Regions from separate parts of the Marinobacter sp. EN3 genome, predicted to be linked through region 1. Evidence: riboswitches for the same ligand, from Rfam matches in the RefSeq annotation. Region 1 holds a riboswitch; the other holds the start of a gene.
What was found. A riboswitch is a leader RNA that binds a small molecule or an ion and turns the genes downstream of it on or off. The one in region 1 is predicted to bind cobalamin.
Positions count from the first base shown of each region.

Region 1 (15,654 bases):
CGATACTGGTTCGGGGTGGCCGCCACCACGCGTTTGAAGGTTCTCTGGAAATGCGCCTGGTCGGCAAAGCCGGCGTTGAGGGCCGCGTCGGCAATACTCACGCCACGTTTCAGTTCGCTCTGCCCATGCTGTATGCGGCGGTTGATCAGGTAGGCGTGGGGCGTTAACCCGTAGCTTTGCCGAAACGCCCGCACCAGATGCCCCGGGCTGTAGCCACTGAGCCGGCACAGGTCGTCCAGCGATACCTCGTCGGTACAATGGCTGTCCAGGTACTCAGCCACCGCGGCCAGGGTGCCCGAGGGGCGCGGAATGCCCCGGGCCGGCGCTTCCGCCAGGCTCTGCATCAGGTCCAGCAGATACTCGGCAACCCGGCTCTGCTTTTCCAGCAGATCCCGGCCCGGGTCCAGCAGGCAATCGGCTATGGTGCAGTAATCCTGGTACTGGCGGGGGTCGGTGATCACTGCCGTGTCCAGGTCCTGCCAGTGTTCGCTGGGCAGCAGGCCCGCCTCAAATCTGAGCCGGGTCAGCCAGGCGGTATCCACATACAGCATCAGATACGCCCAGGGCTGGTTATCAATGGGGTTGCAGGCGTGGGGCCATTCCGGGTTCATCAACACCAGCGTGCCGGCGCTCACGTGGTGCTGGTCGGTGCGGTACAGGAACGTGCTTTCACCGCCGGTTATGGCGCCGATCGACCAGTGCCGATGCGTGTGCAGGGCATAACAGACCTCGCGCCCATCCGCGACTTTGCGCAGTTCCACATGGGGCATGCGGGCGTCGCGCCAGAAGATGGGTGTGCGAGGGTCGGTCATGGTGGTTGCCTCAAAGCGAATCGGCCAGGCCGGTGCGTATGGCACTAGCCTAGCAGAAACTTACCACTCCAGCTGCGCGCCGGTCTGATACTCAATCACCCGGGTTTCGAAGAAATTCTTCTCCTTGCGCAGGGTGGCCTGCTCGTCCAGCCAGGGCGACACGTTCTTCGCCCCCGGGAACGGTTCTTCCAGGCCCACGGTGCGGGCCCGGCGGTTGGCGACAAAGCGGAACTGTTCGCTGTGGTATTCCGCCGAGTAACCCAGAATCGGGTCCCGCAGCACGTAGTTGGCGTAGGCCATTTCCGCGGCTTCGGATTCGTCCCACATCTCACGCACCGCTTTCGGGTCCAGGGTGATTTTCTCTTCCTCGAGAATCTGGTTCACCACTTTCAGGCCGAAGGAGAAGTGCATGGCTTCGTCCCGCAGGATGTACTGCAACTGTTCGCCCGTGCCCCGCATCAGGCCCCGGCGCTGCAGGGCGAAGATGGGGCTGAAGCCGTTGTAGAACCAGCAGCCTTCGAACACGGCGGCGAAGAACAGGTAGGACATCACGAAGTCCTGCAGCTCGTCCGGGTTGCGCAGGTTCATGTCGGAGCGCATGGCGGCGTCCAGCCGGCGGTTGGCCAGCTGGATTTTGCCGTTGATCTCCGGCACCACGCGGTAGCGGTTGTAGATCTCGCTCTGGTCCAGGTTCAGGGTTTCGATGCAGTGCTGGTAGGTCCAGGTGTGCAGCGCTTCCTCGTACACCTGGCGGGCCTGGTAGATCTGCAGTTCCGGCGCGCTCATCTTCTCCATCACCGCCAGGCCGATATTGCGCATGGCGAGGATGTCGGAGGTGGTCAGGTACGCCAGCACGTTCTCGTACACGTGTTTTTCCGCCGGCGTCAGCCGGTGGTGGTAGTCGTGAACGTCCTGCGCCATGTTCACGTCCAGCGGCGTCCAGTGGTTCTTGTTGGCGTTCATGAAGTACTCCCAGGCCCAGGGGTACTTGAACGGAGCCAACTGGTTGATGTCGGTCTCGCCGTTAATCACCCGCTTGTCGTCGACATTCACGGGCGCCGGGCCGCCGGTGGCGGCGGCAGTGGTTTGCGCTTTTGGTTCGTCGTCCCAGTCCAGCATGTGGGTGCCTCCCAAATAAGTAAATGGTTACTGACAAGCTTCGCAGTCGGGATTGTCGATGCTGCACACCTGTGGCTGTGGCGCCGACACCGGCGCGGTCTTCTCGGCGCCAGTGGCCCCCAGGGAGCGCAGGTAGTAGGTGGTTTTGAGGCCACGCTCCCAGGCCAGCTGATACAGGGCATCCAGCTTCTTGCCGCTGGGCTCGGCCATGTACAGGTTCAGGCTCTGGGCCTGGTCCAGCCATTTCTGGCGCCGGGCCGCCGCTTCCACCAGCCAGCGCGGGTCAATCTCGAATGCGGTGGCGTAGCGGGCCTTGAGCTCGGCGGGGATGCGGTCGATCTGCTGCACGCTGCCATCGAAGTATTTCAGGTCGTTCACCATCACGTTGTCCCACAGGCCTTCGGCCTTGAGATCACGCACCAGCGAGGGATTTACCACGGTGAACTCGCCGGACAGGTTCGATTTCACGAACAGGTTCTGGTACGCCGGTTCGATGGACTGGGACACGCCCACGATGTTGGAAATGGTCGCGGTCGGGGCAATGGCCATCACGTTGCTGTTGCGCATGCCGTTTTTGGCAATCAGCTCCCGCACCGGGGTCCAGTCGAGGCGGCTGTTGGTATTGAGCGACAGGTCGCCGTCCCGGCGGTTGTCCTTCAGCAGGCCCACCGAATCCATCGGCAGGATGCCCTGGCTCCACAGCGAGCCTTCGTAGGTGTCGTAGGCGCCTCGCTCACCGGCCAGCGTGGCGGAGGCACGCAATGCGAAGTAGCTGAGTTGCTCCATGGCAACGTCGGCAAATTCCACCGCTTCCGGGCTGGAGTACGGCAGGCCCAGCTGGTACAGGGCGTCCTGGAAGCCCATCAGGCCCAGGCCCACCGGGCGATGCTTCAGGTTGGAATTGCGCGCCTGCGGCACCGCGTAGAAGTTAATGTCGATGACGTTATCGAGCATGCGCACGGCGGTGTTCACGGTGCGCTCCAGGCGCGTGACGTCCAGCTCGCCGTCCTTGATGTGGGCAGCCAGGTTCACCGAGCCCAGGTTGCACACCGCAATCTCATCGGCGCTGGTGTTCAGGGTGATTTCAGTACACAGGTTGGAGCTGTGCACCACGCCCTGATGCTGCTGCGGGGAGCGCAGGTTGCACGGGTCTTTGAAGGTGATCCAGGGGTGACCGGTCTCGAACAGCACAGTCAGCATCTTGCGCCACAGCTGTTTGGCGGGAATTTTCTTGAACAGCTTGATCTTGCCCTGCTCGGCCAGGGCTTCATAGTGCTGGTAGCGCTCGCGGAAGGCGTTGCCGTACAGGTCGTGCAGATCTGGCACATCGCTGGGGGAGAACAGGGTCCAGTCGCGGTCTTCGCGCATGCGTTCGATCAGCAGATCCGGCACCCAGTTGGCGGTGTTCATGTCGTGGGTACGGCGGCGCTCATCGCCGGTGTTCTTGCGCAGTTCCAGGAACTCTTCGATATCCAGGTGCCAGCTTTCCAGATAGGCACAGACCGCGCCCTTGCGCTTGCCGCCCTGGTTCACGGCCACGGCGGTGTCGTTGACCACTTTCAGGAACGGCACCACGCCCTGGCTCTGGCCGTTGGTGCCCTTGATGTGGGAACCCAGGGCCCGCACCGGGGTCCAGTCGTTGCCCAGACCACCTGCCCATTTCGACAGCAGGGCGTTATCGCGAATGGCCCCGTAAATGCCTTCCAGGTCGTCGCCCACCGTGGTCAGGTAGCAGGACGACAGCTGGGAATGCCGGGTGCCGCTGTTGAACAGGGTGGGCGTGCTGGCCATGTAATCGAAACTGGACAGCAGCTCATAGAATTCGATGGCGCGGGCGTTGGGGTCGTCTTCCCGCAGTGCCAGGCCCATGGCCACCCGCATGAAGAACACCTGGGGCAGTTCCAGGCGGGCCTTGTTCCAGTGCAGGAAGTAACGGTCGTACAGGGTTTGCAGGCCCAGGAAGCCGAACTGGAGATCGCGCTCCGGTTTCAGGGCGTTGCCAAGGCGTTCCAGGTCAAAGGCCGCCAGGGCTTCGTCCAGCAGTTCGTAGCGAATACCGGCGTGAACAAAGGCGCTCAGGGCCTGTGGATAAATCTCTGCCAGCGGAAGACTGCGGGGCAGGTCCAGGGCTTCCGCTGTTTCCAGCCGGAGCTGTTCCAGCAGCAGGCGGGCGGTTACGGCGCTGTAGTCGGGTTCCCGTTCAATGCGGCCCCGGGCGGTCATGATCAGGGCAGACAGGACTTCGGTCTCTTCGATGCCGTCGTAGAGGTTGCGCAGGGCGTCTTCCACCAGCGAGTCGCCGTTGATGCCGTCCAGGCCGGTGGCGGCCTGTTCCACCTGCTGCTTCATCAGGCCAAGGTCCAGCGGGGCGATGCTGCCATCGGCTTTTTTTACGGTCAGGTGCGGATGCGCTTCCACCGGCTCGTCCACGGCGCGCTGGCGGGCGTGTTCTTCACGGTACAGCACGTAGGCCCGGGCCACTTTCTGCTCTTCGGCCCGCATCAGGGCCAGTTCCACCTGGTCCTGGATGTCTTCGATGTGCACCTTGCCACCGGCTTTGAGGCGGCGGCTGATGGCCTGCACTACCTGTTCGGTAACCCGGTGCACGGCGTCGTTGATGCGGGCGGAACCGGCTGCCTGGTCCCCTTCCACCGCCAGGAAGGCTTTGGTCACCGCCACACTGATCTTGGCCGGGTTGAAACTCACCAGGGTGCCGTTTCGTTTGATAACTTGCAGGGATTGGGTATCGGTCGCGGGGGCCGGGGGTTCGGCAATGGCAGTGGCTGTCATGGTGCTCTCCTGAATTCGCGTTGGTTCCGTTTCACCCTCGCGAACGCAGTGGCACACCTTGCCCCGAATACGGGCAGGCCTGACCAATCTGCTCACCCTTGAATCGCGAAGGTGCAGTCCAGAAACCCATGGGGGGCTTCTGATCCCTGGCAGGTCTTCGGACTCAGGGGCGTGAACCTTTCAGCTCTGCCTAACGTGGCGACTTCCCGGCTTGCGCCAGTGTCATCTTGCCACGCTCGTTCCCCAATACCGCTGCGCGTCAGTTCCGGATTCTCACCGGATTCCCGACTACCCTGTGATCAAGATGATCAGAGTTTGATCACAATATATGGTAGTTAACCAAGGACCCGGTCACTATATAGGGCCGAATACGCCAAGACAAGGCACTTTTTGCAACAGCGCCTGTCCATCTCCAGACCACCGGAATTGAGGAATGAATGTGAGAATTTCACTGCTTTTGGCCAGTACCCTGATGCTCGGTCTCGCCGCCAGCCCGGTGTGGGCAGACACAGACCGGCTAACCCGGTTCTCCACCATGACCTCACTGGAGGACGGCTGGGAGCCCCTGACCTTTCCGAACATCGAGACACATACCCGCTACACCCTGGACACGGACGACGGCCAGCAGGTGGTCCGTGCCGACGCAGACGCCAGCGCCTCCGGGCTGATTGCCCGTGTTGAGCTGGTGCCCGGCGATTCGCTTACGCTGTCATGGCGCTGGAAGGTGTCGAACATCTACGAAGCCGGCAACGCCCGCGAAAAGTCCGGGGATGACTACCCTGCCCGCATCTACGTCGCCTTTGAGTTTCAGCCGGACAAGGCCGGCTTTTTTGAACGGGCCAAGCGCAAGACCGTGGAAGTGCTGTTCGGCGAGACCCTGCCCGGCAACGCCCTGAACTACATCTGGGCCAATCAGCTACCAGAGCAGAGCATGGTCGCCAACGCCTACACCGACAAAACCATGATGATTGCCGTCAACTCCGGGCCGTCGCAGGTGGGCGAATGGGTGACCGTTACCCGGGACCTGGTGGCAGATTACCGGCAGGCCTTCGGCGAAGAACCGCCTGCCATTGTGGGCGTGGCCATCATGACCGACGCCGACAACACCGGCGAGCAGGCCACGGCCTGGTATGGCGACCTCACCCTGGAGCAAAACCGCTGATCGGCCATAAAAAAAGGCCCCTCAAGGGGGCCAAACACGTGAAAGCAATGGTCAGTGGCTGATCATCCAGGGCCGCATGGACGGGAACATCTTCTTGCCATCGGCGGTGTAGAACAGCATGTGTTTACTGTCCGACTTTTTCTTGCAGCCACAACTCTTGCGGTGCTCGGCGTCCCGGGCCCGCTGGTCGGCGGTGGAGATGATGGGCTCGTGGCTCGCCTTTTCATTCCGCGCCTCCGCGTTGCGGCGGGCCGGGTCCATGGCCAGGAGCTCCGGCGGCAGCACAATCACCCGGGGTGACAGCGCCTTGCAGGTGGGGCAATGGGCCGGGTTACCGGCTTCGGCCATGGCGCCCAGTTCCTGGAACAGCCCGTGTTCCCGGCATTTGTAGTCGTACAGTGGCATGGCTTACTCCTTGTCCGGTGAAAGGGGTACGTCGGTGCCCGGCGTGACCTTCCTGGTCGGTCCTTCCGCCGTGGGGTTGATGTCGAAGTCGAAGATCTCGGTCGGCAACCACAGGGTGGCGCAGGCGTTGGGCACATCCACCACGCCACTGATGTGGCCTTCCACCGGCGCACAGCCAAGCAACGCGTATCCCTGAGCCGGGGTGTAACCGAACTTGGTCAGGTAGTTGATGGCGTTGAGGCAGGCCTGGCGGTAGGCCACGTGTACGTCCAGGTAGTGCTGCTGGCCCTCTTCATCCACCGAGATGCCCTCGAAGATCACATAGTCCTCGTAGCGCGGCTTGATGCTGCTGGGTTTGAAGACCGGGTTCTTGATGCCGTATTTGGCCATACCGTCCTTGATCAGGTTCACCCGCAGATGAATCCAGCCGGCCATTTCGATGGCGCCGCAGAAGGTGATCTCGCCGTCGCCCTGGCTGAAGTGCAGGTCGCCCACCGACAGGCCTGCCCCCTTCACATAGACCGGGAAATACACCTTGGAACCACGGGACAAGTCCTTGATGTCGCAGTTACCACCGTGTTCCCGGGGCGGTACGGTGCGGGCGGCTTCCAGCGCCGCCTCTTTGGCGGCATCACCCGCCAGCTTGCCCAGGTGGGCAGTGTCGGCGTAGGGCAAGTTTGCCAGGCCCGGCACCCGATCCGGTTCGGTGTCGTACAGTTCTTTCTCGCGCTTGTTCCACTCCGCCAGCATTTCCTTGGACGGCAGGCAGCCGATCAGGCCCGGGTGGATCATGCCGGCGAATTCAACGTTGGGGATGTGGCGGGATTTGGTGAACATGCCGTTGAAATCCCAGATGGATTTCTGGGCTTCCGGAAAGTGCTCGGTCAGAAAGCCGCCGCCGTTCTTCTTGGAGAAGAAACCGTTGAAACCCCACTGGCTGTCCTTGAAGGCACCGATGTCGAGGATGTCCACTTCCAGCAGGTCGCCGGGTTCTGCGCCCTCCACGCCCACCGGGCCAGACAGGAAGTGAACCTGGGTCAGATCCACGTCGCGCACGTCGTCTGCGCTGTCGTTGTTCTTGATCTGGCCACCGGTCCAGTCGTAACACTCGAGGATGAAATCGTCCCCGGGCTTGACCGTCGCCGCCATGGGAATGTCCGGATGCCAGCGGTTGTGGATATTCTCGTTCTCGTACGCGGATTTGCTCAAATCGATCTTGATGAGTGTTTCGGCCATAGCGGTCGCTCCTTGGTTCTTGGCGTTCGGCGTCTAAGCTTGGGAACGCAGTGCCCGACGGCGCCTGCGCTGACCGTTTCACTATCCGCGATACGCCAGCGGCGCGGTATTCGCGAATTGCCCCCGGCACCTACGTCATTCGACGTATTGGCGCACCACTATCTCCTGCCCCTTGAGCTCGGCCAGAAATGAGGAATGCTCGGGATGCGCCAGCAACGCACGGGCCAGCGCCGGCTCCAGTTTCTGGCGGAACGCCCGTAGCATCTCGCGGGCACCATAGCGGCTGTCGTAATCGCGGCACAACACACTGCGCAGCTCCACCGACAAATCCAGCGAGGCCTGTTTGCGGGCCAGGCGCTTGTTCAACCCGGCCAGTTCGATCTCCAGAAGGGCATACAGCCACTGGTCTGTCAGGGGATTAAACGTAAGAATCTGGTCAATCCGGTTCAGGAACTCCGGGTCGAAATGCCGGCGCAGAGCCTTGTCCCGAAGGTTCTCCTGCGGGCCCGGCTCCAGCCCCAGCCAGCGGCGCCAGCCTCGCTGATAGCGATGATGGTGCGCTTCCGCTTCCAGGGCTCCGGCGTTGCTGGTCATAAAGATCAGCGTGTTGCGGAAGTCGATTTGCCGGTTGCCGGAGGGGAACACCAGCCGGCCGGTATCGAGCACATTAAGCAGGGTCCGGGTGACCTCCTTGCTGGCCTTTTCAAGCTCGTCGAACAGGACAATGCCCGGTTTGCTGAACGATCCCTGAACCTTCTCAAGATCAAACAGGCTGTGGCCTTCCTTGCTGCCCACATAACCGGGCGGCGCGCCGGTCAGCGCCGCCGCGTAGTGCTCCTGGGCCAGGGTGTTCATGTCGATGCGGCACAGGGCATCGCGGCTGCCATGAATGGCCTCGGCAATCAGCCGTACGGTTTCAGTCTTGCCCACCCCGGTCGGCCCCAGAAACAAGTGAACCGCCAGCGGGCGGTTCTCTTCACCGATGTCGGCCTTGACCCGAACCAGCATGGATTCCATCGCCTCCAGGGCGTGCTGCTGGCCCACGATATTGGCCCGCAGGCTCGCCATTACGGCGTCCGGCTCAAAGCGGAACCGGGAAACACGAACCGGGCCTGAATCGGCCCGGTTCCTTGCCAGCGTTTCCCGGTTGGCTTCCAGCCGCTCATTGATAAACGGCATCGCGGTCTCCCGGGCTCAGGCCCCTGCAGTTTTTTCCTTGCCATCGAACGGCAGTTCACCCACCGGGCATTCCGCCGTGCCCACGGTTTTTCGGGTCATGGCCTCGACGTTTTCCTGGGCTTTCTGGGCATCCATCACCCAGGTGCGATAGAACTCGAACGGGCAATCGGCCACGCCCTTGTCGCCGTCACCGGAGTTGTGGACGCCGGTGTAGCCCCGGTGCAGCAGTTTGAACAGGTGGTTCTGGGACTGGTCGTTGGCGCGGGCGTCACGGATCTGGCTAACCGACAACTGGGCGTACTGAACCCCCATGTCCTCCTCGCCACATTCACCCAGGGTACGACCATCAAAGCCGATGATGGCGGAGTGCCCGAAGTACGAATACACCCCGTCGAAGCCGGAGGCATTAGCCACCGCCACGTAACAGTTGTTGGCCCAGGCCATGCTCTTGGCCATCATGATCTGCTGTTCCTTGGCCGGATACATGTAACCCTGGCACCGCACAATCAGCTCCGCCCCCTTCATGGCGCAGTCGCGCCAGATCTCCGGGTAGTTGCCGTCGTCGCAGATGATCAGGCTGATCTTCATCCCCTTCGGCCCCTCGGTCACATACGTGGTATCGCCGGGGTACCAGCCCTCAATCGGGCACCAGGGAATGCACTTGCGGTATTTCTGGACAATCTCACCCTCGTTGTTGATCAGCACCAGGGTGTTGTAGGGCGCCTTGTTGGGATGATCTTCATGGCGCTCGCCGGTGAGCGAAAACACCCCCCAGGTATTCGCCTCCCGGCAGGCCGCCGAGAAAATCGCTGTCTCATCTCCGGGAATGGTGGCGGCGGTCTCCATCATCTCGTCGTTGTCGTACATGATCCCCATGGTGCTGTATTCCGGAAACACCACCAGATCCATCCCCGGCAGCCCCACTTTCATACCCTTGATCATGTCCGCAATCTTGCGGGCGTTGTCCAGCACCTCGGCTTTGGTATGCAGCCGGGGCATCTTGTAGTTCACCACCGCCACGCCGACGGTATCGTTACTGCTGGAAATATCACCGTGTCTCATATTAATTCCCCCTCAACAAAGCTAAACGGCCAGATAACTGGCAATCTTGTCCTGATCCGCCTCTTCCCGAAGCTCCTCGTGCACAATCTCCCCCTTCTCGATCACCAGAATCCGATCCGCCGCATCCATCACAAAGCTCAGCACCTGCTCCGACACCACAATCGACAACCCCCGCTCATCGCGAATGCGCCGAAGGGTCTTGGCAATGTCCTTGATGATGTTGGGCTGGATACCCTCGGTCGGCTCATCGAGCAGAAGCACCTTGGGCCGGGTCGCCAGGGCCCGGGCGATGGCCAGCTGTTGCTGCTGCCCGCCGGAAAGGTTGCCGCCCCGGCGGTGCTGCATTTCCTTCAGCACCGGAAACAGCTCATAAAGGTCTTCCGGAATTTTCTTCTCGCCCACCGCGGCCAGACCGGTCTCGATGTTTTCCTTCACCGTCAGGGTCGGGAAAATCATCCGCCCCTGGGGCACAAACCCGATGCCGGCCCTCACCCGCTGGAAGCTCTTCAGGTTCGACAGGTCCGTGCCATCCAGCGTGACCTGGCCACCGCGGCTTGGAGTCATGCCCACCAGGGATTTCATCAGGGTGGTTTTACCCATACCGTTGCGGCCAACCACCGCCACGATTTCCTGCTTGCCCACCTCCAGGTTCAGGTCCTGGATGATGCTGCTCTGGCCATAGGCCACCGAATGTTGTTTGACGCTCAGCATGATCAATGCCCCAGGTAGACTTCGATGACTTTCGGGTCCGACTTCACGTGCTCGATGGACCCCTCAGACAGAACCTTGCCCTGGTGCATCACCGTGACCCGGTCTGCGATATCCCCGACAAACTGCATGTCGTGCTCGATCACCAGCACCGTGTGGTCTTTGGTAATGCGCCGCAGCAGTTCAGCGGTTTTCTTGCGCTCGGCCACCGACATGCCGGCCACCGGTTCATCCAGCATCAACAGGTCCGGCTTCTGGATCAGCAGCATGCCAATCTCCAGCCACTGCTTCTGGCCGTGACTGAGCAGCGACGCCGGCTGGTCCAGGGCATCTTTCAGGAAGATGGTTTCGGCCACGTCTTCCACCGCAGCCACCACCTCAGCCGAGCGTTTGAAGGCCAGCGCCCCCATCACGCTGTGGCCCTGTGGATAAGACACCTCCAGGTTCTCGAACACCGTCAGGTCCTCGAACACCGACGGGGTCTGGAACTTGCGGCCAACGCCGGAATGCACAATCTGGTGCTCCTTGAGTCTGGTCAGCTCCTTGCCATCAAACCTGATGGACCCCGAGGTCGCCTTGGTCTTGCCGCAAATCAGGTCCAGTACCGTGGTTTTGCCGGCCCCGTTGGGGCCGATGATGACCCGGATCTCTTTCGGGTCCAGGTAGAACGAGAGATCATCCACCGCCTTGAAGCCATCGAATGAGACGGTCAGGCCCTCGACTGCGAGCAGGAAGTCCTTACTCTGTGCTTTGGCTGCGTTCATCAGGATTTCTCCGGGCTGTATTGATCCAGCATCGGGTCGTAATCACGGCCCTCCTCTTGGCGGGCAGCAGGCGCTGGCTTCGCCGGGGTGCTCGCCGCTGCTTTCGGCTTGCGCTTGAACAGACGGTCCTCCAGGGGCATCACGTAGGTCTGGTACAGGCCGGCCAGGCCATTCGGGAACGCCAGCACCACACCGATGAACAACGCGCCCATGGCGAACGGCCACAATTCCGGGAAGGATTCGGAGAAGCCGCTCTTGGCGGCGTTCACCAGCAACGCGCCGTAGACTGCGCCCAGAATCGACAGGCGACCCCCGAGGGCACAGAAGATGACCATTTCAATGGAGGCAACGATGCCGATGAACGAGGGCGACATGAAGCCGACAATCAGGGTGAACAGCGCGCCGCCAATGCCCGCAAAGGCGGCGGCCAGGCAGAACACGAAGATCTTGAACGCGGCCACGTCATAGCCGGAGAAACGCACCCGGTTTTCCTGGGCGTTCATGGCCACCAGGATGCGACCGAGCTTGCGGTTCTGGACGAACCGGGCCACGAACAGGCACACGAACAGCAGGCCCACGCACACGAAGTACAGGATGGTTTTGGCCTCGTCGGTGCGGATGTCCCAGCCCATCAGGGTCTGCAGATCGGTAATGCCGTTCACACCCCCGGTGTAGCCCTGCTGACCAATGATCAGAATGGTCAGGATGGCGGCGATGGCCTGGGTAATGATGGCGAAGTAGACACCCCCCACCCGGCGGGTGAACATCGCAAAACCGATGATGAATGCCAGGGCCACCGGCACACCGACGATCGCCAGCAGGGTGAACGAGAAGCTGTGGAACGGTTCCCAGAACCACGGCAGCTCGGTCAGCTGGTTCCAGTCCATGAAGTCCGGGATACCCGGGGTGGACTGGATAGCCGTGGCCTCCGGCGTGGAAGCCTCCAGCTTCAGGAACATGGCCATGCAGTAGCCGCCCAGGCCGAAGAACACGCCCTGGCCCAGGCTGAGGATGCCGGCTTTGCCCCAGCACATCACCAGGCCGATGGCCACGAAGGCGTAGGTGAGGTATTTACCCACCATGTTCAGGCGGAACGGGTCCAGCGCCAGCGGCAGGATGACCACCAGCAGCAACGCCAGTGCCAGATAGTAGAGTCCCTCTCGGGAGGCAAACCATTTCAAAGGGGAAGTGTTTTTCATAACAGTCTCCTAGCGACGGACCTTGAGCGCCATCAGGCCTTCCGGGCGCAGCATCAGGATGCCAACGACCACTAGCAGGGTGAGGACTTTGGCCATGGAACCACTGAGGAAGAACTCCATCGTGGACTGGGCCTGGGAAATACCGAAGGCAGAGACAATGGTGCCAATCAGACTCTGGGCACCGCCGAACACCACCACCAGGAAGGTATCGACAATGTAGGCCTGGCCGGAGGACGGGCCCGTGGAGCCGATCATGGTGAAGGCCGCACCGGCGATACCGGCAATGCCACAGCCCAGGGCGAAGGTCATACGGTCAACCCCGGCGCTGTTGATGCCCACGGCTTCGGCCATCGGGCGGTTCTGTACCACGGCACGGACCTTCTTGCCCCAGCCGGAGCGGTACATCAGCAGGTAAACCCCCAGGGCGATGGACAGGGCAATGATCATCACGAACAGACCGTTGATGGGCAGTTCCACCAGATCGGTAACCTGGATGGCGCCCATCATCCACTCCGGCAGTTCCACACCCACTTCCCGGGCCCCGAAGATGGAGCGGTAGGTTTGCTGCATGATCAGGCTCAGGCCCCAGGTGGCCAGCAGGGTGTCGAGCGGGCGCCGGTAGAGGTGCCGGATCATGGCCCATTCGATAAAGGCCCCGAGGGCCGCACAGATGAGAAACGCAATAATGATGGCGACGAAGAAGTATCCGCCAAACAGACCGGGCAGGACCGACTGGAAAAACCCGGAGACAAGGTAGGTGGTGTAGGCGCCGAGGATCATGAATTCCCCGTGGGCCATATTGATCACCCCCATCTGACCAAAAATGATCGCCAGGCCCAGTGCCATCAGTACGAATACCGAGAACAGGGACAGCCCGGCAAAGCCCTGCATGGCAAAAATCGACATCAATTCGCTGGTGGTGTATCCGTCAAACATGACCCTTACTCCCGTCGCTTAAGAACACGTGCTTGCGTCCGAGCCGGACGCCGGTGCCCGAAGGCACCGGCCACGGCTGCTTACTGGTAACCTTCCGGGAACGGATCGGGTTCCATCAGCTCGTCGGTTTCATAAACCACTTCATACTGGCCATCGGTTTTGGCGCGGCCGATGCGGGTCTTGGACCAGAGGTGATGGTTTTCGTGGATGCGGACATAACCTTCCGGTGCCTTGGTAAATTCGATACCGGGTGAGGCTTCACGGATCTTGTCGATGTCGAAGGAGCCGGCTTTTTCCACCGCCATCTTCCACAGCCACGGGCCGAGGTAGGCCGCCTGGGTTACGTCGCCAATCACCATGTCGTCACCCCAGGCTTCCTTGAAGGCGGCCACGAATTCTTCGTTGTTGGGGTTATCCAGGCTCTGGAAATACTTCATGGAGGCGTAGATACCTTCCACGTTCTCACCGCCGATACCGCGGATTTCATCCTCGGTGACGGAGATGGTGAGCAGCAGCGGCTTCTCGTCGGTGAAATCGACACCGGCGGCTTTCATCTGCTTGTAGAAGGCCACGTTGGAACCACCCACCACCGACGCAAAGATCACGTCCGGCTTCTTGAGCTTGATCTTGTTGATCACGGAGTTGAACTGGGTGTGGCCCAGCGGGTAGTACTCCTCGCCCACCACTTTCAGGCCCAGTTTGTCGATGTGCTTGCGGGCAATTTTGTTGGAGGTACGGGGCCAGATGTAATCCGAGCCCAGCAGGTAGAAGGTTTTGGCGCCTTTCTCTTTCACCGCCCAGTCGATACCCGCGAGAATCTGCTGGGTGGCTTCCTGGCCGGTGTAGATCACGTTGGGTGACTGCTCCAGACCCTCGTAGAAGGTCGGGTAGTACAGCATACCGTTGTACTGCTCGATGACCGGCAGGATGGCTTTACGGGAAGCCGAGGTCCAGGCACCAAAGATGGCCGCGACGTTGTCCTGGCGAAGCAGCTTGCGGGATTTCTCCGCGAAGGTGGGCCAGTCACTGGCGCCGTCTTCCTGGACAAACTCGATCTGCCGGCCAAGGACACCGCCGGACTCGTTGATCTGCTCAATAGCGAGCTTCTCGGCCTGCACCGAACCAATCTCACTGATAGCCATGGTGCCGGTGATGGAATGCAGGATACCGACCTTGACGGTGTCGTCAGTGACCGCCAGTCCGGTGGTGTTTACCTCATCGGTTGCCGGCGTGGCCGCCTGGGCCGACGTGGCCAGCATGATGGATGCGGCCAGGGTGGCCAGGCTCTTTCGTAGCCCTTTGCTCTTGTGACTCCGCCCTCCGGCGGCAATGGTTGTGGTTCCCATGGTCATTCCTCGCAGTGGTTGAAAGCCGGTACCGTGCTCCGCTCCGGAAGCACAGTGCCCACGTCAATCATTCTGCTCAGGGCTGTCATGGGTGCCCATTCGGCATTCACCCCAGCGTGGTACGTCATTTGACGCATACCCGTGCCAGGTCAGACAGGTTACAACCGCAGGCAACCCCAAGGCGCACATCCGTTGCACCGGTTTATGGCACGGTTCTTGTTCCAGCTTTCTGATCCGGTGCGTGACGGCAGCAAACGCGCACCAATTCAGGGCGGCCCGGCGGGCCAGGAGCAGGGCGGGAATGGCAGTAAAACAGAATATTTTTCGGGTCCGGCGCAGCTATAACCAATGGGTGGCCAACCAGACCCTGGAAGACTACGCCCTGCGCTTTACCGCCAAAAGTGCACGCCGGTGGTCGGCTGCGCGGGTCAGCCATACTGCGCTGGGGGCCATCTCGTTCCTGGCCATGGAGGCCATCGGCGGCTCCATTACCCTGCACTATGGCTTCGACAACGCCGTCGCGGCGATCCTCGCGGTCAGCCTGGTGATTTTCCTGACCGCGATCCCGATCAGCTACTACGCCGCCCGCTACGGGGTGGATATCGACCTGCTGACCCGGGGCGCCGGCTTCGGCTATATCGGCTCGACCATCACCTCGCTGATCTACGCCTCCTTTACCTTCATCTTCTTCGCCATTGAGGCCGCCATCATGGCGATGGCGCTGGAAATGCTGTTTGCCATTCCCCTGGTACTGGGTTACCTGATCTGCGCCGTGGTGATCATTCCTCTGGTCACCCACGGCATCACCACCATCAGCCGCTTTCAGGTGTGGACCCAGCCCCTGTTTATCCTGCTGCAGCTGGCGCCTTTCGTTTTCATCATCTACGCAGATGCCTCCTCCATCACCGACTGGACGCAGTTCCAGGGCGTGGGCCT
Region 1 covers NZ_AXCC01000063.1:2,869-18,522, forward strand. Annotated here, with positions in the region: gene Q675_RS33940 (helix-turn-helix transcriptional regulator) at 1-812, opposite strand, end outside; gene Q675_RS38145 (ribonucleotide-diphosphate reductase subunit beta) at 873-1,931, opposite strand; gene Q675_RS33950 (ribonucleoside-diphosphate reductase subunit alpha) at 1,959-4,721, opposite strand; cobalamin riboswitch at 4,852-5,049, opposite strand; gene Q675_RS33955 (DUF3047 domain-containing protein) at 5,194-5,883, shown strand; gene Q675_RS33960 (zinc ribbon domain-containing protein) at 5,935-6,288, opposite strand; gene fmdA (formamidase) at 6,292-7,524, opposite strand; gene Q675_RS33970 (AAA family ATPase) at 7,660-8,703, opposite strand; gene Q675_RS33975 (aliphatic amidase) at 8,719-9,765, opposite strand; gene urtE (urea ABC transporter ATP-binding subunit UrtE) at 9,787-10,476, opposite strand; gene urtD (urea ABC transporter ATP-binding protein UrtD) at 10,479-11,237, opposite strand; gene urtC (urea ABC transporter permease subunit UrtC) at 11,237-12,436, opposite strand; gene urtB (urea ABC transporter permease subunit UrtB) at 12,446-13,372, opposite strand; gene urtA (urea ABC transporter substrate-binding protein) at 13,453-14,718, opposite strand; gene Q675_RS34005 (ATP-binding protein) at 15,020-15,654, shown strand, end outside.

Region 2 (15,654 bases), 300 kb from region 1:
CCAGAACCAACGGTCGTAGCGACCCGACATGCCCAGTTCAACCATCTCGCCCTGTTCCGCCTCCAGGTTCGGGTTACCGGTGTAGTAAGGTGTGGTCAGGTAGAGATCATTGAAAGTCGGCGCCCTGAATGAGGTCGCATAGCTCAGACGAACCCGATGAGCACGATCAAATTGGTGGCCAACGGCAATGCCACCGGTCTCTTCTTTGCCAAAGGCTTCGTTATCATCCAGGCGCAGGCTCAGCATGACATCCGTTGCCCCGAAGTTCAGGCGCCCCTGGCCAAACACCGCAGCGTTGGTACGGCTGGTTTCGGTAAACTCGTCGCTGCCCTCGACTTCATCCACCATCACTTCGGAGCCCAGCACCAGTTCATGAACACCGGCGGTCAGCGTGTTCTCCCAACGGGCAGAACGGGACAATGAATCGTAGATGCTCGGGTAGGCACCGAACGTTTCCTGCTCATCCCGTGCTTCCGAGAACTGGATCCGGGTACGCCAGTAATCGCTGGCCACCGCCTCAACATACAGCCCGGCCGCCCGGATCATGTAATCGGTATCGCCGTTCTCGAACTCAGTGTTACCTTCAGACTGAAAAACGGTTACACCAGCTCCGCCACCTTGCTCGAACCGGTGGCTGATCTTGGCGAGGCCGCCTGCATTGCGAAAGCCTTTGTCATCGCCACCGGCACGCAGGTTGGTTCCATCAGTATCGGAGTAAACACCGCTTGCCAGCACAGAAGTTTGTCCCGCTTTACCAGCAAAGCCAACTGAGGTCTCACGGGTCTTGTGAGAACCACCCGATACTTCAGCCCACCCCTGTTGGTTCGCCTGTGGCTCCAGCGTGAAGGCCTGAACCACACCGCCGACAGCATCAGCACCATACAATGAACTCTTGGCACCACGCACCAGCTCCACACGCTCCATCAGCTCCGGTGGCAGAAACTGCCAGGGCGGGATACCAGCTGTGCCCGAGCGCAAACGAATTCCATCCAGTAGAAGAACCGTGCCGGAACTACCGGCGCCACGCAGAAACAGGCTGGTGGTTTTACCGTAACTACCATCAGACACCACATGAACACCCGGTTGAGCACGCAAAAGATCCCGGAACTCGGCCGGTTGCCGGCGCTCGATATCTGCGCGCTCAATCACCGTCACCGAAGACAAACTCTCCCCCACCGTCTTCGGCCCAAGGGTCGCAGTCACGACAATCGGATCAAGGTTTTCAGCAGGTTCGGAAGACTGGGCAGCCACAGCCAGGGGCAGGGTCAACATGGAAACGCCGGCAATTGCGGCAGGAAACTTCAGGGTATGCATCGCTTTACTCCGCCAACCGCGCGCACCCGCACGGGTTGATACTCAAGGTTCAGGCTTAAGGTTGCGGAACGGGCAGAGGGCAGGCGGGTGCGGTGTTGTGAAACGGGCCGGGATTCGCCCACCCAAGCAGCCCACCGCAACTCCGGGTGTTTTTCCAGGCCGGTCTCCGGGCTTGCAGGCAGAGCGAACTCCGGGGCAATCACCTTCCCATGCCGAAGCACAGTGGCGCATCAGATTGCCGTTAACCTGCTTACCGTTGCGGGGGCAGCATCGGATTAGCCATACAATGGCGCACCGATTTCCCGTTTCACCCATCGCGCTTTGCGACAGGCACCTGAAAAAAGTGCGGCAAGGCTAGCAACCGGAACGGGGACGGTCAACGACATCCGTCAAAACCGTGCGTGGCCCCACAACCCCCACACTGCTATATTCATCTTTTAACAAATGTTTTTCGTCGCCAGATCAGGGAGTTTTATGCAGGCCGAGCTGCTCGACATCCGCAACCACATCGCCCAACACGCTCCCTTCGACGAAATGCCCGAAGAACTGCTCGACCGCATCGTCACTGGCATCGAAGTGGCCTATTACCGGGCCGGCACCCAGATCCTTGAGCTGGGCCAGCAGAACTACTGGTTGCACTACATCCGCAGCGGTGCGGTGGAAATCTTCCGGCGTTCGGGCGAGCTTTACAACCGCATCGGTGAGGGCGAAATCTTTGGCCAGTTTGGCCTGCTGCGCAATCAGAAAGTGCGCTTTCCGGCCAAAGCCATCGAAGACTGCCTGATCTACAAAATCCCCTACGAGACCTTCCAGCATCTGTGGGAAAACGACGAGAACTTCGCGGATTTTGTCGAGATTGAAGACCACAGCCGTCTGCGTTCGGCGGTCTCGCGCCGGCACAAATCCAACGAACTGATGTCCGCCAAGGTCACCCGGCTAATTGCCCGCGAGCCAGTCTCTGCCCCGACCACCGTGCGCCTTCAGGAAGCCGCCCGGATCATGACCGACAACGGCGTGTCGGCACTGCTGCTGATGGACGAAAGTGGGGATTCGCCCCGGCTCAAGGGCATCATCACCGACCGGGATCTGCGCACCCGGGCGGTCACCAACGCACTGCCATCAGAAACCCCCATCAGCGAGATCATGTCCGAAGGGCTGATTACCATCAGCGCCCGCAGCTACATCTTCGAAGCCATGCTTACCATGCTGCACAATAACGTGCACCATCTGCCAGTGATGGAAGACCATGAAGTGCGTGGCGTAATCGCGCTGTCCGACATCGTCAAATACGAGAGCCAGAGCAGCTTGTACCTGGTGAGCAACATCTACCACCAGAACGACGTCAAAGGCCTGAAGAAAATCAGCCGCGAAGTGCGCGACAGCTTCGTGCGCATGGTGAATGAAGACGCCAATTCCCACATGATCGGCAGCGCCATGGCTGGCATCGGCCGAAGCTTCAGTCAGCGCCTGTTGGAGCTGGGCGAGGAAAAACTCGGCCCGCCACCCATCCCGTATTGCTTTATGGCTCTCGGCTCCATGGCCCGGGATGAACAGCTGGTGGTTACCGACCAGGACAACGCCATGGTGCTGGACGACAGCTTCATTCCGGAAGAGCACGACGAATACTTCCTGGCCCTGGCCAAATTTGTCTCCGACGGCCTGGCTGAATGCGGCTACACCTACTGCACCGGTGACATCATGGCCACCAATCCGAAATGGCGACAACCGCTGAGCGTGTGGAAGGATTACTTCACCGACTGGATCGACAACCCCAAAGCCGAAGCCCTGCTCAACAGCAACATCTTCTTCGACCTGGACGGCATCTACGGCGAAACCGACTATGCTGAACAGCTGAAAACCCTGATCGTGAACAAGGCCAGCAACAGCCAGCGCTTCCTTACCTTCCTGGCCCGCAATGCCCTGAACCGCACGCCGCCCCTGGGCTTCTTCCGCACCTTCGTCCTGGAAGAAGACGGCAAACACCAGAAAACCTTCAACCTCAAACGCCGCGGCACCGCACCGGTTTCTGACCTCATCCGGGTGCACGCCCTGGCCTGCGGTTCCCGCTCCCAGAACTCCTTCGAACGCCTGCGCGACATCGCCAAAACCAAACTCATGCTGGACGACGACGCCGGCAACCTGCGGGATGCCCTGGAATTCATCTCCATCGTCCGCATCCGCCATCAGGCCCTGGCCATCGAAGAGGGCCGCGACCCGGACAACAACGTGCGCCCGGAGGACCTGTCGCCGTTTGAACGCAGCCACCTGAAAGACGCCTTCCAGATCGTCAGTAACGCCCAGAAATTCCTGCGCTTCCGCTACAACGCCGGGGGAGCCACCCGGAATGTCTAGCGTGATCAAAAGCGGCAACAGCAAGCAGAATTGGCCAGAGAACTACCGCAAAGGCGCCGAACAGGCAAAAGACGCCAGAATCCGCGCCTTCTACGAAGCCGGCTGCCCCAGTCCGGACACGCCTGTCCGGGACGTCCCCTTAGTGGCCCTGGACTTCGAAACCACTGGCCTGGAAGCCGACCAGCATTCCATCGTCAGCATCGGCCTGGTGCCCTTTACCCTGACAGGTATCCAGCTCGGCCAATGCTGGCACCAGGTGGTTCGACCCAGACTGCCCCTGCACAAAACCTCTGTGACCATCCACGGCATTACCCACAGCGAAATCGAAAACGCCCCGGACCTGGAAGACGTACTCGACCCGCTGTTCGAACACCTCAACGGCCGAATCCCCGTGGTGCACTACCGCAACATCGAACGCCCGTTCCTGAACACCGCCCTGCAATGGCGCCTGAACGAACAACTCCGCTTCCCGGTCATCGACACCATGGCCATCGAAGCGCACCTGCACCCAAACCGCAACCCCAGCCGCTGGCAGCAACTGATGGGCAAAAAGCCGATCTCCATCCGCCTGGCCGACAGCCGGCTCCGCTACGGCCTGCCCCACTATGCCTCCCATAACGCCCTGATCGACGCCATCGCCACAGCCGAGCTGCTTCAGGCCCAGGTACTGCACCACTTCAGCCCGGAGACCCCCATTGGCGATCTGTGGGTGTGATGCCATAGCCCCAAGCCCCGGCAACCGATAGAATGTCCCCAAACCAGCCAAAGGGACCGAAGTGACCACACCAACCGCCAAAACCACCCCCCTGGACGCCTTCCGCCGCGCCAGAAGAATGTGGCTAAAAGGGGAAAAAATCAGCCTGGCTGCCCTCGCCGACGACCTCCACATCGGCCGCGCCACCCTGTTCCGCTGGGTTGGTAACCGCGACCTGCTGATTGGTGAAATTCTGTGGTCCCTGTACGAGCCCCTGTACAAAGAAGCCCGCGCCGTTACCCCCGGCCATGGCGTCGACTACGTGGTGGGCGTGTTCCGCCACATCAACATGACCATCCTGCACTTCGCGCCGCTGCGAAAGTTCCTGCATCAGGACCCGGAATACGCCCTGAAAATGCTCACCTCCTCCCACTCCACGCTGCACGCCCGCACCGTGGAAGTGAACACCCGCCTGCTCAAAGACGAAGTGCGCGCAGGCCATCTGAGCCCACCCATGAACATCCAGAGCTTGTCCTACTTCATGGTACGAATCGCCGAATCCTGCCTGTACAGCGACATCATTGGCGGCCGCGAACCCCGCGATGAAGAGCTTGAGGATGCCTGCACTGCCGTGCGCATATTGCTGGGCGGAAAGGTCTGAGCTCCTGATACCTCTGGAAACCTGGCCAGCCTGGGATTACTCTTTGCTGACATCCACAGGAAATCATCAGCAAGGAGTGCACCATGAACCACCGTAACACCCAACCGCGCCTCAACGTGCTGCAAGCCGGCCTGCTGCTACTCAGCCTGGCCCTGGCACCGTTAGCCCACAGCGAAAACCTCACCGAAGACGATGTCACTTCCTTCATCGCCAGCATGGAAGCCATGCAGCCCCTGATCGACAAGCATCAGGACTTCATCGAATCCATCGAAGATCCAGCCGACGATGAGCGGGAAGTGGATTTCGCCCGGATGATGTCTTCGATGGTGGACGAAGTGAAAGGGCACGAAATGTACGATGACCTGGACGACCTGGTCGATGACTTCGGATTCTCCAGCCCGGAAGCCTGGGCCCGCAAAGGCGACCGCATCGTCAGCGCCTGGTTTGCCATCGAAATGGAAGCCCAGCCCGACATGGCACCGGATATCGCGGAGATGGAGCGCGCCATTGCCGAGATGGAAAACAATCCCGACATGCCCGAAGCCGCCAAAGCCCAGATGCGCGAAATGATGGAACAGATGATGGTGACCGTCAAAAGCGCATCCAGTGCGGCGAAGCAAGTGAGCGATGCCGACAAACGTGCTGTCCGGCCCCACGTAGAACGACTCAAGGCTGTGATGGAGCAGGACGAGAGCGACTACGAATAACACGCTCCCCAAAAACAAAACCCCGGTACTGTCGCCAGCACCGGGGTTTCTTTTTGCTGCCTGAGCAGCGAGCGATCAGGCCGTCAGGTTGTAAACAAACACGATCGCCACGGCAATCGGCGTCACAAACCGGATCAGGTTGTACCACAGGCTGAACGCGCCACCCTGCAGGGCCAGGTCGCTCTTCAGCGATTCCTTGGCCACAAACCAGCCCACAAAAATGGCGGTCAGCAGGCCAGACAGTGGCAGCATGATGTTGGCGGTGAAGTAGTCCAGCAGGTCGAACACCGTCTTGCCTTCAAAGGCGGCAAACATGCCCAGCGGCGTCACATCAGACCAGACGTTCAGGGACAGAATGGAAACAATGCCCAGCGCCCAGCACAGCACGCCCACCAGAATAGCGCTGCCGGTGCGGGCCAGGCTGGTTTTCTCTTCAACCCACTCAACCACCGGCTCCAGCAGGGAAATGCCAGAGGTCCAGGCAGCAAACAGCAACAGAACGAAGAACAGGGTGCCGAACAGGCTGCCCATGGGCATGTTACCGAACGCCAGCGGCAGGGTCTGGAAGATCAGACCGGGGCCGGCACCGGCTTCCAGGCCGTTGGCAAACACCACCGGGAAAATGGCCAGGCCCGCCAGCAGTGCCACCACAGTATCCATGATCGCCACACTGACGGCGGTGCGGCCGATGGAGACATCACGGCCCAGGTAGGAACCGTAAGCCATCATGATGGCCATACCCAGGCTCAGTGTGAAGAAGGCGTGCCCCAGGGCAACCAGTACGCCTTTCACCGTGAGTGCCTCAAAATTCGGGGTGAACAGGAAACTAACCGCCTCGCCGAAATGGCCGGTCGTCGTCGCGTAGCCAACCACCAGCAACAGCAGCAGGAACAGCGCCGGCATCAGAATGGTAACCGCACGTTCCAGACCGCCTTTCAGGCCCCGGGAAACCACCAGCACCACCAGCGCCATGAACACCGTGTGCCAGGCCAGCAGCTGAATCGGGCTGCCCAGCAGTCCACCGAACAGCTCGCCCACAGATTCTGCAGTGCCGCCGGTGAAATCGCCCATCGCCGCGTGGCCAATGTAGGAGGCCGCCCAGCCACCGATGACCGAGTAGAAGGACAGAATGATAAACGCAGCCAGCATGCCGACAATGGCCGACACTCGCCAGGCCGGCGACGCCAGGTTGCGCTCCGCCACCAGCCGAAAACTGGTAATGGGGTTATGACGACCATTCCGGCCGATAAACACTTCCGCCATCATGATGGGAATACCGATGATGGCAATACAGAGCAGGTACACCAGAACGAAGGCACCACCGCCGTTCTCGCCGGTGACATAGGGGAACTTCCAGATATTACCGAGACCAACCGCGGAACCGGTGGCTGCCAGAATAAACGCGAACTTGGAAGACCAGAGTCCGCGAGCCCCGTTCCCGCTGTCTGCTGCGGAGTTGGACTGAGTCATGTGTTTGCTTCCTGTGCTTTTGGCTGAGGAAAATACGAATTGTCAGATCGCCCGGCACGACGTGCGGGCTGTTGGGGCGGGATTCTGCCAGCACTGGCGGCATGATGCCAGTGCTGAGGGGCGAGCGCCGGGAGAATTCATCATTCCCGACGCGGCCCGGGAAAGCTAATCAGCGGGTTTTACTGACAAATCTAGCAATCAGGTCTTTAAGGCCACCGGCCATCTGGCTCAAGGTGTCGCTGCTCTGTTTTGCCGCATCCGCCTGTTCATCACTCTGGTCAGCCAGGCTGGCAATATTCACCACCTGGCGATTGATTTCATCCGACACCTGGCTCTGCTCTTCAAACGCCGCGGACATAGTGATAAAACTCTCGGAGATGCGATCCACCGAGCTAACGATGGCATTAAGCGCATCGGCCGCGCCCTGCACCCGGTTCAGACCATCACTGGCAATCTTTTCACCGGCGCGCACGGCGTTCACGGTTTCATCCACCTGGGCACGGAAATCCTCAATCACCTCGTGTATGCGTACCGTCGACTGCCGGGTACGCTGCGCCAGCGAGCGCACTTCATCAGCCACCACCGCAAAGCCCCGGCCCTGTTCTCCGGCCCGGGCCGCCTCAATGGCAGCATTGAGGGCCAGGAGATTGGTCTGATCGGCGATTTCGCTGATCAGATCCGCCGCCTCGCCAATGCTGCGGGTGGATTCGCCCAACCGCCCCACCGAGTCACCAATGCTCTGAACCTGGTTTACCAGTTGCTGGATGGCGCCCAGTGCCTCACCACTACGGTCGCTACCCTCATGGGCCTGGCGGTTGGCTTGTTCCGCTTCCCTGGCGTTGTGATTAACGGATTCGGCCACTTCCTGGATGGAGACCGTCATTTCGTTGATGGCGGAGGCGGTCTGGTCCGTTTCGGCCCGTTGGCGGGCAATGGCAGAGGCACCTTCGCTGATGTAACCATGGGAGGCCCTGGCCTGCTCCAGAAGTTGCTCAGCCTGATCATCAATGCGGGCCAATGCGGTTCTGATTCGCGCCTCCTCACTCACCAGCAGTAAGGCCAGCCGCGACATCAGTCCACGCTCATCGCTGTAGGTGCGGGCGACGATAGGGTCCTGGAAACCATCCGGACGCAACGCCAGCAGGCCCTTGAGCCGGTTGGAAATGGAGGTAAACACCAAACCAAAACCCAGCAGGTGGCCAACCACTACCAGAAGCACGGCAAAAGCCGGAGAGTCGAATGCCAGTGCACCCAGGCTCAAACCCATGGACACCACAAAGGGCCAGCCTGAACGGGCCATGGATAGAGCCCGGTTGCGCCAATCGGAGCTCAACCGACCTTCGGAGATCTTTTTGTACAGACTTTCAGCGCGGGCAATCTGATCCCGTGAAGCCCGCACACGAACCGATTCATAGCCCACCATCTGGCCATTTTCCCAAATTGGCGTAGCGTAGGCGCTCACCCAGTAATGGTCACCGGACTTGGCCCGGTTCTTCACAACCCCCATCCAGGCCTTGCCGGCTTTCAGGTATTCCCACATGTCAGCAAAAACCGCCGGGGGCATATCCGGGTGCCGGATAAGGTTATGGGCCTGACCGATCAGTTCGTCCCGGCTGTAACCGCTGATGGTGACGAAGTCATCATCACAGAAAGTAATCACCCCCTTGAGAGTGGTCGTACTGATCAACCGCATTCCTTCAGGGATGTGGATCTCGCGCTGAGTGACAGGCAGGTTCTTGCGCATGGGGAACTGTTCGTCCGTTGGCCCGATAAAATTTAACGGCGACAGCTTAGTTATAGATATATATCAATGAAATAGCGAATGGGTTACGCCGTGTCCTATTCGTGTAACGACAACAGGCCACGGCGCTTTAGAAAAAATTCAGGGAACTCAGGAGGATGCAGCCAGCTTTGCCCTGGGGTGATAGCGAGCATTCACCCACAGAGAGAACCCGATCACCACGCCACCAATGGCCAGGCGCAGCAGATCTGCATCACGATTCCAGATCAGCAGATTGACCAGCAAGCCAGCCGGCACCAGGGCATTGTTCATCACCGCCAGGGTGCCTGCATCGACCTTGCAGGCACCGCGATTCCACAGGTACAGCCCCAGACCGGACGCCGCCAGGCCCAGCCAGCCAAGAATGCCCCACTGCAACGGTGTTGAGGGCAACTTGTCCGGGTTACCAAAAATCAGGAACGAGGGTAGCGCGATCACCAGTGCGCCAAAGAAGAAATAACCGAAAGTGCGATACCCAGGCAGCGCCAGAGGGTAACGTTGCATCACGTGCTTGTAGCCGACCTGGCCGGCAGCGAAGGTAAAGTTGGCCACCTGCAGCAGCAGGAACCCGGTAATGAAATCCTCACTGAGGCCATCGTACCGGATGATGCCGGCACCGAGTGTGGCAATGGCCGCAGCCAGCAACGCCACCGGTGAAAACCGGCGGGCCAGGGCATCATCCACCAGAGTCACGTACAGAGGCGTAAAAATGGTGAACAGCAGGACTTCCGGTACCGTCAGGTAACTGAACGAGCGATACAGGCACAGATAGGTGATGCCGAACTGCAGCATACCAGTCACCAGGATGCCCAGCTTCATACCGGAGGGAACACCGCGCCAGCGGGTAAACGGCAGGAACACCAGGGCTGCCAGCAAGACCCGGCTCAATACCGCGAAGTCGCTGTCTACACGGCCAGCCAGGAACTCGCCGATCAGACTGAACGAAAAGGCCCAGAGTACGGTTACCAGAACCAGTAAGACCATCGATTGCACCACCCCTGTTGTATGCCGGGCGCCTACTTTACTGCTTTACGGTGGGTTTTGCAGCGGCGGCAGACGGGGAAACCCCTATAAGCACGAGTCCGCAGGCTGAGGTACCATGGCCGGTCCTGTACCAGTGCCACGCTACAATTCCGGAAAGACCAGAGCGCCATGGACGAAACCCATCAGCCACTACCCGAAGCCCGCCAGCCGCTGATTCAGCGCACGCTCGCCGAGTGGAAAACACTGGCCATTCTGGGCGGCCCAATTCTGATTGCCCAGGTGGCACAGATGGCCAATGGTGTGATCGATACCGTGATGGCCGGCCACGCCAGTGCCGAAGATCTCGCGGCCGTGGGTATCGGCAGCAGCCTGTGGATGCCGCTTTTCCTGTTTTTTATGGGCATGCTCGGCGCCTTGCAACCGATCATTTCCGGCTACAACGGCGCTCGGACAACCCATAAGATCATGCCCGCAACCTGGCAGGGCCTCTACATTGCGGCGGGCGGCACCGTAGTGATGGCGCTGCTGCTGACCAATGTCCATCCCGTCCTGGCCCTGCTGAGACTCGACCCGCACACCGCCGGCATCACCCAGGGTTATCTGGACGCCTTTGCCTGGGGCATACCCGCCCTGTTGCTGATTAACGCCCTCCGGGGCCTGACCGACGGCCTGGGACATACCCGGGTGATCATGGCGTTTTCCGTGCTCAGCACCCTGATCAACCTGCCACTGAACTATATATTCATCTACGGCAAACTCGGGCTGCCCGCCATGGGCGGTGTCGGCTGTGGCTGGGCCACGTCCATCTCCAATGGTGTCGCCGCCATCGCCATGCTGATCTATCTGAACCGCAGCGCGACCTTCCGTCAGTTCCATCTGGTTGCCGATTGGGTAAAACCGGACTGGGCTGGCATTCAGTACATCCTGCGCATTGGCGTCCCCATCGGCTTCACCATCTTCGTCGAAGCAAGCATGTTTGCCGTGATCGCCTTGTTCCTGGCACCGCTGGGGCCAGTGGTGGTCGCCGGGCATCAGATTGCCCTGAATGTGGTGTCGCTGCTGTTCATGCTGCCGCTGAGCATCGGCATGGCGCTGACCCTGCGGGTGAGCTTTCTGGTGGGTGCGCGGGCCCCGGATTCCGCCCGGCTAATCTCCCGCAGTTCGCTGATTCTGGCCTCAGCCATCGCGCTGCTGTTCGCCACCCTGCTGTTCGTGTTCTCCGGCGCCATTGCCAGCCTGTATTCCGGCGATGCCGAGGTTCAGGCGGTCACCATTCGGCTGCTCACCTTCGCCGCCATGTTCCAGATTGCCGATGTTATCCAGGTAACCTGCATCAGCGCCCTGCGTGGCTACAAGGACACCCGCATTCCCATGTTCATCATGCTGTTTTCGTTCTGGGGGGTGGGCCTGCCGCTGGGGTATGTACTGACATTTACCGACTGGCTGTGGCCGGCGCTGGGCGCTGCAGGCTTCTGGGTAGGACTAACCGCCGGACTGACCTCCGCCAGCCTGTTACTCGGCTGGCGCCTGTTTCGTTTTCAGCCACCAACACCCGTTGATGAAGATACTCAGCCTGCAGCCGTGGGGACCGGCTCCGGCATGAGCTGACCGATCTCCTCAGCGTAGACAATCCGGTCGCGCCCGGTTTCCTTGGCGGTGTACAGGGCATTATCGGCCCGGGCCAGCCAGCTATCCACACTCTCGCCATGGCCCAGCAGGGCCACACCAAATGAGGCGGTTACCGGCCCACCGGGGTGTTTCATGTATTTGCGCAATACCTGCTGAAGATTGTTCATCACCGCACGCAGATTCACGCCATCAACACCTGGTAGCAGTAATACAAATTCCTCACCACCGTATCGGAACAGCTGATCGGAACGGCGGGTATTGCTCTCCAGCAGGGCCACCAGCTCGGTGAGCACATCGTCACCTACACCATGGCCATACTCATCGTTGATCTTCTTGAAGTGGTCGATATCCAGCAACACCAGAGCGTAGGGCAGGCCGGAACGCTCGGCATTCGCAGCGGCCACATCCAGCTCTTCATCCATGGAACGGCGGTTCTTTACGCCGGTCAGCGGGTCGATGGTGGCCAGTTGCTCCAGGCGCCGACGCTGGCTATGGTTGCGGTGGGCAAAAACATAGGCGCAGACACTGACCACCACTGCGGTAGAGGAGAATGACCACATCTGCTCCTGGCTGCTGAAGGCCAGCCCAACCACCATCATCGCCAGGATAGCGGACAGGTTAATACCCACCGCAATTCTCGGGCCGACCAAGAAGAAGGTGGTTACCAGGCAGGGATACAACCAGAACAACCCCGGGTCACCCACAATGCTGCCAACCACCACAGCACCGTAGGATGAAATAATCGCCATGACCAGGCCCGTCCTGCGGGTATCCCCCGTTAACCAGGCGTAAGCCATACTCGTCGCAATACCGCCCAGAATCGCGCTATCCACCACGCCCGCCAGCAGGTTGCCCTGCATAAACCGCAGCACCGCAAACGGCGTGATGCCCACCAGCCCGCTGATGCCCAGCAAGGTAATGATGGATAAACGAAAATCGTTTTTCGGACGGTGAAACATGCTGCCCTGGATCCGACAAAAGTATTATTTAGCATCCAAGAGTAGCCCAAGCTTTTCAAACGGTCGTTCCAGGGCAACGATTCTTAACAAATCTACCACCAAAGGCGACATAATGTGACCTGCATCACGCTTTGCTTTTCTCTAATATTCCAATGTAATCCACTTTATAATCGTCCAGGCAACGATCATTAGCTTCAAACCTATTGGCCAGTCATACTATCGCGCACCGGCTGCAGATTCAGGAACATTGTGTCTAACTCACTGATAAGAATAGCCCCCGGGGCACTCACCATAGGCAAGCCACTGCCCTGGGATGTTTTCGACTCAGAAGGCAATATTCTTCTGCGTCAGGGCTATGTGATTCAGACCAACAGCCAGCTCGAGCAGCTGTTTGAAAGAGGGCGCTTCAAGCCCCGAAAGATCGAGCGGCCGAAAGAGGAAGCGTTTGAAGACCTGCGCCAACGGAATCCGTTTGCGGAATACGGTGACCTGCTGACCACGCTGGAAACCACGCTCAAGGCCATTACCTCAGAAGACCCCACCGCCCAGAAGCGCCTGCTGGGCCTGTGCCGGATGCTGGATAAAACCTGCCAGGAAGCTCCCGACGCCAGCCTGGCGCTGGTGCACCTGTACTCCATCGGCCCCACCATCCATGAACAGATCCTGTTCTACGGCATCCTGTGCCATTTCATCGCCCGCCAGTTCGGGCTGGAGGAAAAGCGAGCCACCGTGTTGACCGCTGCCGCGCTCACCGCCAACCTTGCGCTGGTGCCAGTGGCCGACCAGCTCAACGCCTCCAACAAGGTGCTCACGGACGACCAGCGCGCGGTGATTCGCAAACACCCCCTGCGCAGTATCGACGCGCTGAAGTCTGCCGGCATCAGCAACAAGCTGCTACTCCGGATTATTGCCCAGCACCACGAGCAGGCGGATGGTTCAGGTTATCCGGAGGGCCTCAGTGGCGGGGAAATCCTGCCAGAAGCGGAAATTCTGGCGCTGTCTGAACGCTATGTGGCGATGATTACCAAACGGGCCTATCGCAACCGGATGAACATCACCGAGGCCCGCAAACTCATCGCCACCCTGGCAGATGGCAAGTTCCGGCCGGCCATTCCGCGTTCATTGCTGCTGGTACTGGGCGATCATCCCCCGGGCATGCTGGTCCGGCTGGTCAACAACGAGGTGGGGGTGGTTACACGCCGGGCGGATCGAACCCGGGGACCTTTCGTGAAGGCGATATTCGGCCCCCGAGGCAACCGCTACAGCGGCACCGTTGAGCGCGATACCAGCCTGCTGGAATACAACGTGCGCGCGCCGGAGGAGCCCGAGATCATGCCATCCATGGATTTCAGCATGCTCTGGGGGTTCCGCTCCTGAATCAGATCAGCCCCAATGCCCGGGCATGATGGTTCAGGTGGTCATCAATAAACGAGGCGATAAAGAAGTAGCTGTGGTCATAGCCCCGATGCATACGCAGGTTCAGGTGATGGTGGAATTTCTCGCACACATCGGCCAGGGCATCCGGGTTCAGCTGGCTGTCCAGAAACTCATCGGCGGTTCCCTGGTCCACCAGTAGCGGCAACCGTTCCTTCGCGGTCGGAATCAGCATGGTGGCATCCCAGGCTTCCCACGCCGACTGATCGTCACCCAGGTATCCGGTAAACGCCTTCTGGCCCCAGGGGCAGGCCATGGGGTTGGCAATTGGAGCAAAGGCCGATACCGACTTGTAATACCCGGGGTTCTTCAAAGCCGCAATCAGGGCCCCGTGCCCACCCATGGAATGGCCACTGACCGAACGTTCGCCGTTCAACGGCAGCTCGTTTTCCACCAGCTGCGGTAGCTCCTTGACCACATAATCATACATCCGGTAGTGCGGCGCCCAGGGCTGCTGGGTCGCGTTCACATAGAAGCCGGCTCCGGAGCCGAAATCATAGCTGTCATCCTCGCCGGGCAAATTCACCCCTCGGGGGCTGGTATCCGGGCAGACAATGGCCAGGCCCAGTTTTGACGCCAGCTTCTGGGCACCGGCTTTCTGCATGAAGTTCTGGTCAGTACAGGTGAGGCCCGACAACCAGTACAGCACCGGCACGTCTTTGGCCTGAGCACCCAGCGCCGCAGGAGGAAGAAACACCGCAAATTCCATATCGCACTCCAGGGTGGCGGAGGTATGGCGATAGCGGCGGTGTTCGCCATCGAAACAGACGTTGGTGGATAACAGTTCCATAGATTCCCCCGGAGTTAAAGATTTGGTTAGTGATCAGTCCTCAGCACCAGCATAGCTGGGTTTATCGACACTGAAACCGGACTTGGCAAATTCCGCCAGAATGGCAGTACGCGTTACGATACCAACCAGTTTGCCATGATCAACAACCGGGTACACTTTCGGCTTGCCGGCCCCCAGATTCTGGGCCAGATCCACCACCGACATGTCCGGTGATACCGTCATCGGCTGCCGGAACATCACGTCATCCACAAGGGGATCGCCTTCATGGTGGTAATTGCTGACCAGTAGCGAGTGTATACAGTCCTGTTCCGAGACAAAGCCCAGCACATGGCGATGGTCATCCACCACTGGCAAACCGGTGACGTGATTGGCCAGCAGGGCTTTTACCACCTTGGTGACCGGCGTACCACAGCGTATCGGTTCAATGTGGTTCCACATCACTTCAGATATTTTCAATGAGCGCATCGACAACTTCCTTTCAGACATAATAACTGTGCCCGATTGAGCACTTCCATACCCTAAACATAGGCAAAGCACACAGAAATGAAAAACCGGCGTTATGAAAACGGTTTACATCGGATAATTGTCGACTAAACTCAATGGGTTATGCCCTTTCAGGGCTCAATAATCCTGATTCATCCGTGGTAAACAGTGGGAGAACCCATGGAAGCCATTTCCAATTTTGTAAGTGAAATCAACGGACTGGTATGGGGCCCTCCCATGCTGGTGATGATTCTGGGCGTCGGCCTGTTTCTGAGTATTGGCCTGAAACTGATGCCGATCATGAAACTGGGGGCCGGTTTCCGCCTGATGTGGAGCGGCCGGGCCCGCGGTGACGAGGATGACGGCGATATTCCCCCGTTCCAGGCCCTGATGACCG
Region 2 covers NZ_AXCC01000063.1:305,635-321,288, reverse strand. Annotated here, with positions in the region: gene Q675_RS35260 (TonB-dependent receptor plug domain-containing protein) at 1-1,314, opposite strand, end outside; cobalamin riboswitch at 1,454-1,667, opposite strand; gene Q675_RS35255 (putative nucleotidyltransferase substrate binding domain-containing protein) at 1,789-3,666, shown strand; gene Q675_RS35250 (3'-5' exonuclease) at 3,659-4,381, shown strand; gene Q675_RS35245 (QsdR family transcriptional regulator) at 4,443-5,021, shown strand; gene Q675_RS35240 (hypothetical protein) at 5,105-5,728, shown strand; gene Q675_RS35235 (sodium-dependent transporter) at 5,804-7,198, opposite strand; gene Q675_RS35230 (PAS domain-containing methyl-accepting chemotaxis protein) at 7,368-8,942, opposite strand; gene Q675_RS35225 (carboxylate/amino acid/amine transporter) at 9,090-9,962, opposite strand; gene Q675_RS35220 (MATE family efflux transporter) at 10,131-11,570, shown strand; gene Q675_RS35215 (GGDEF domain-containing protein) at 11,531-12,550, opposite strand; gene Q675_RS35210 (HD-GYP domain-containing protein) at 12,800-13,927, shown strand; gene fghA (S-formylglutathione hydrolase) at 13,929-14,774, opposite strand; gene Q675_RS35200 (CBS domain-containing protein) at 14,808-15,239, opposite strand; gene Q675_RS35195 (alanine/glycine:cation symporter family protein) at 15,438-15,654, shown strand, end outside.
Region 2: linked by a shared signal. The riboswitch ahead of Q675_RS35260 (TonB-dependent receptor plug domain-containing protein) and the one ahead of Q675_RS33950 (ribonucleoside-diphosphate reductase subunit alpha) in region 1 are both predicted to bind cobalamin.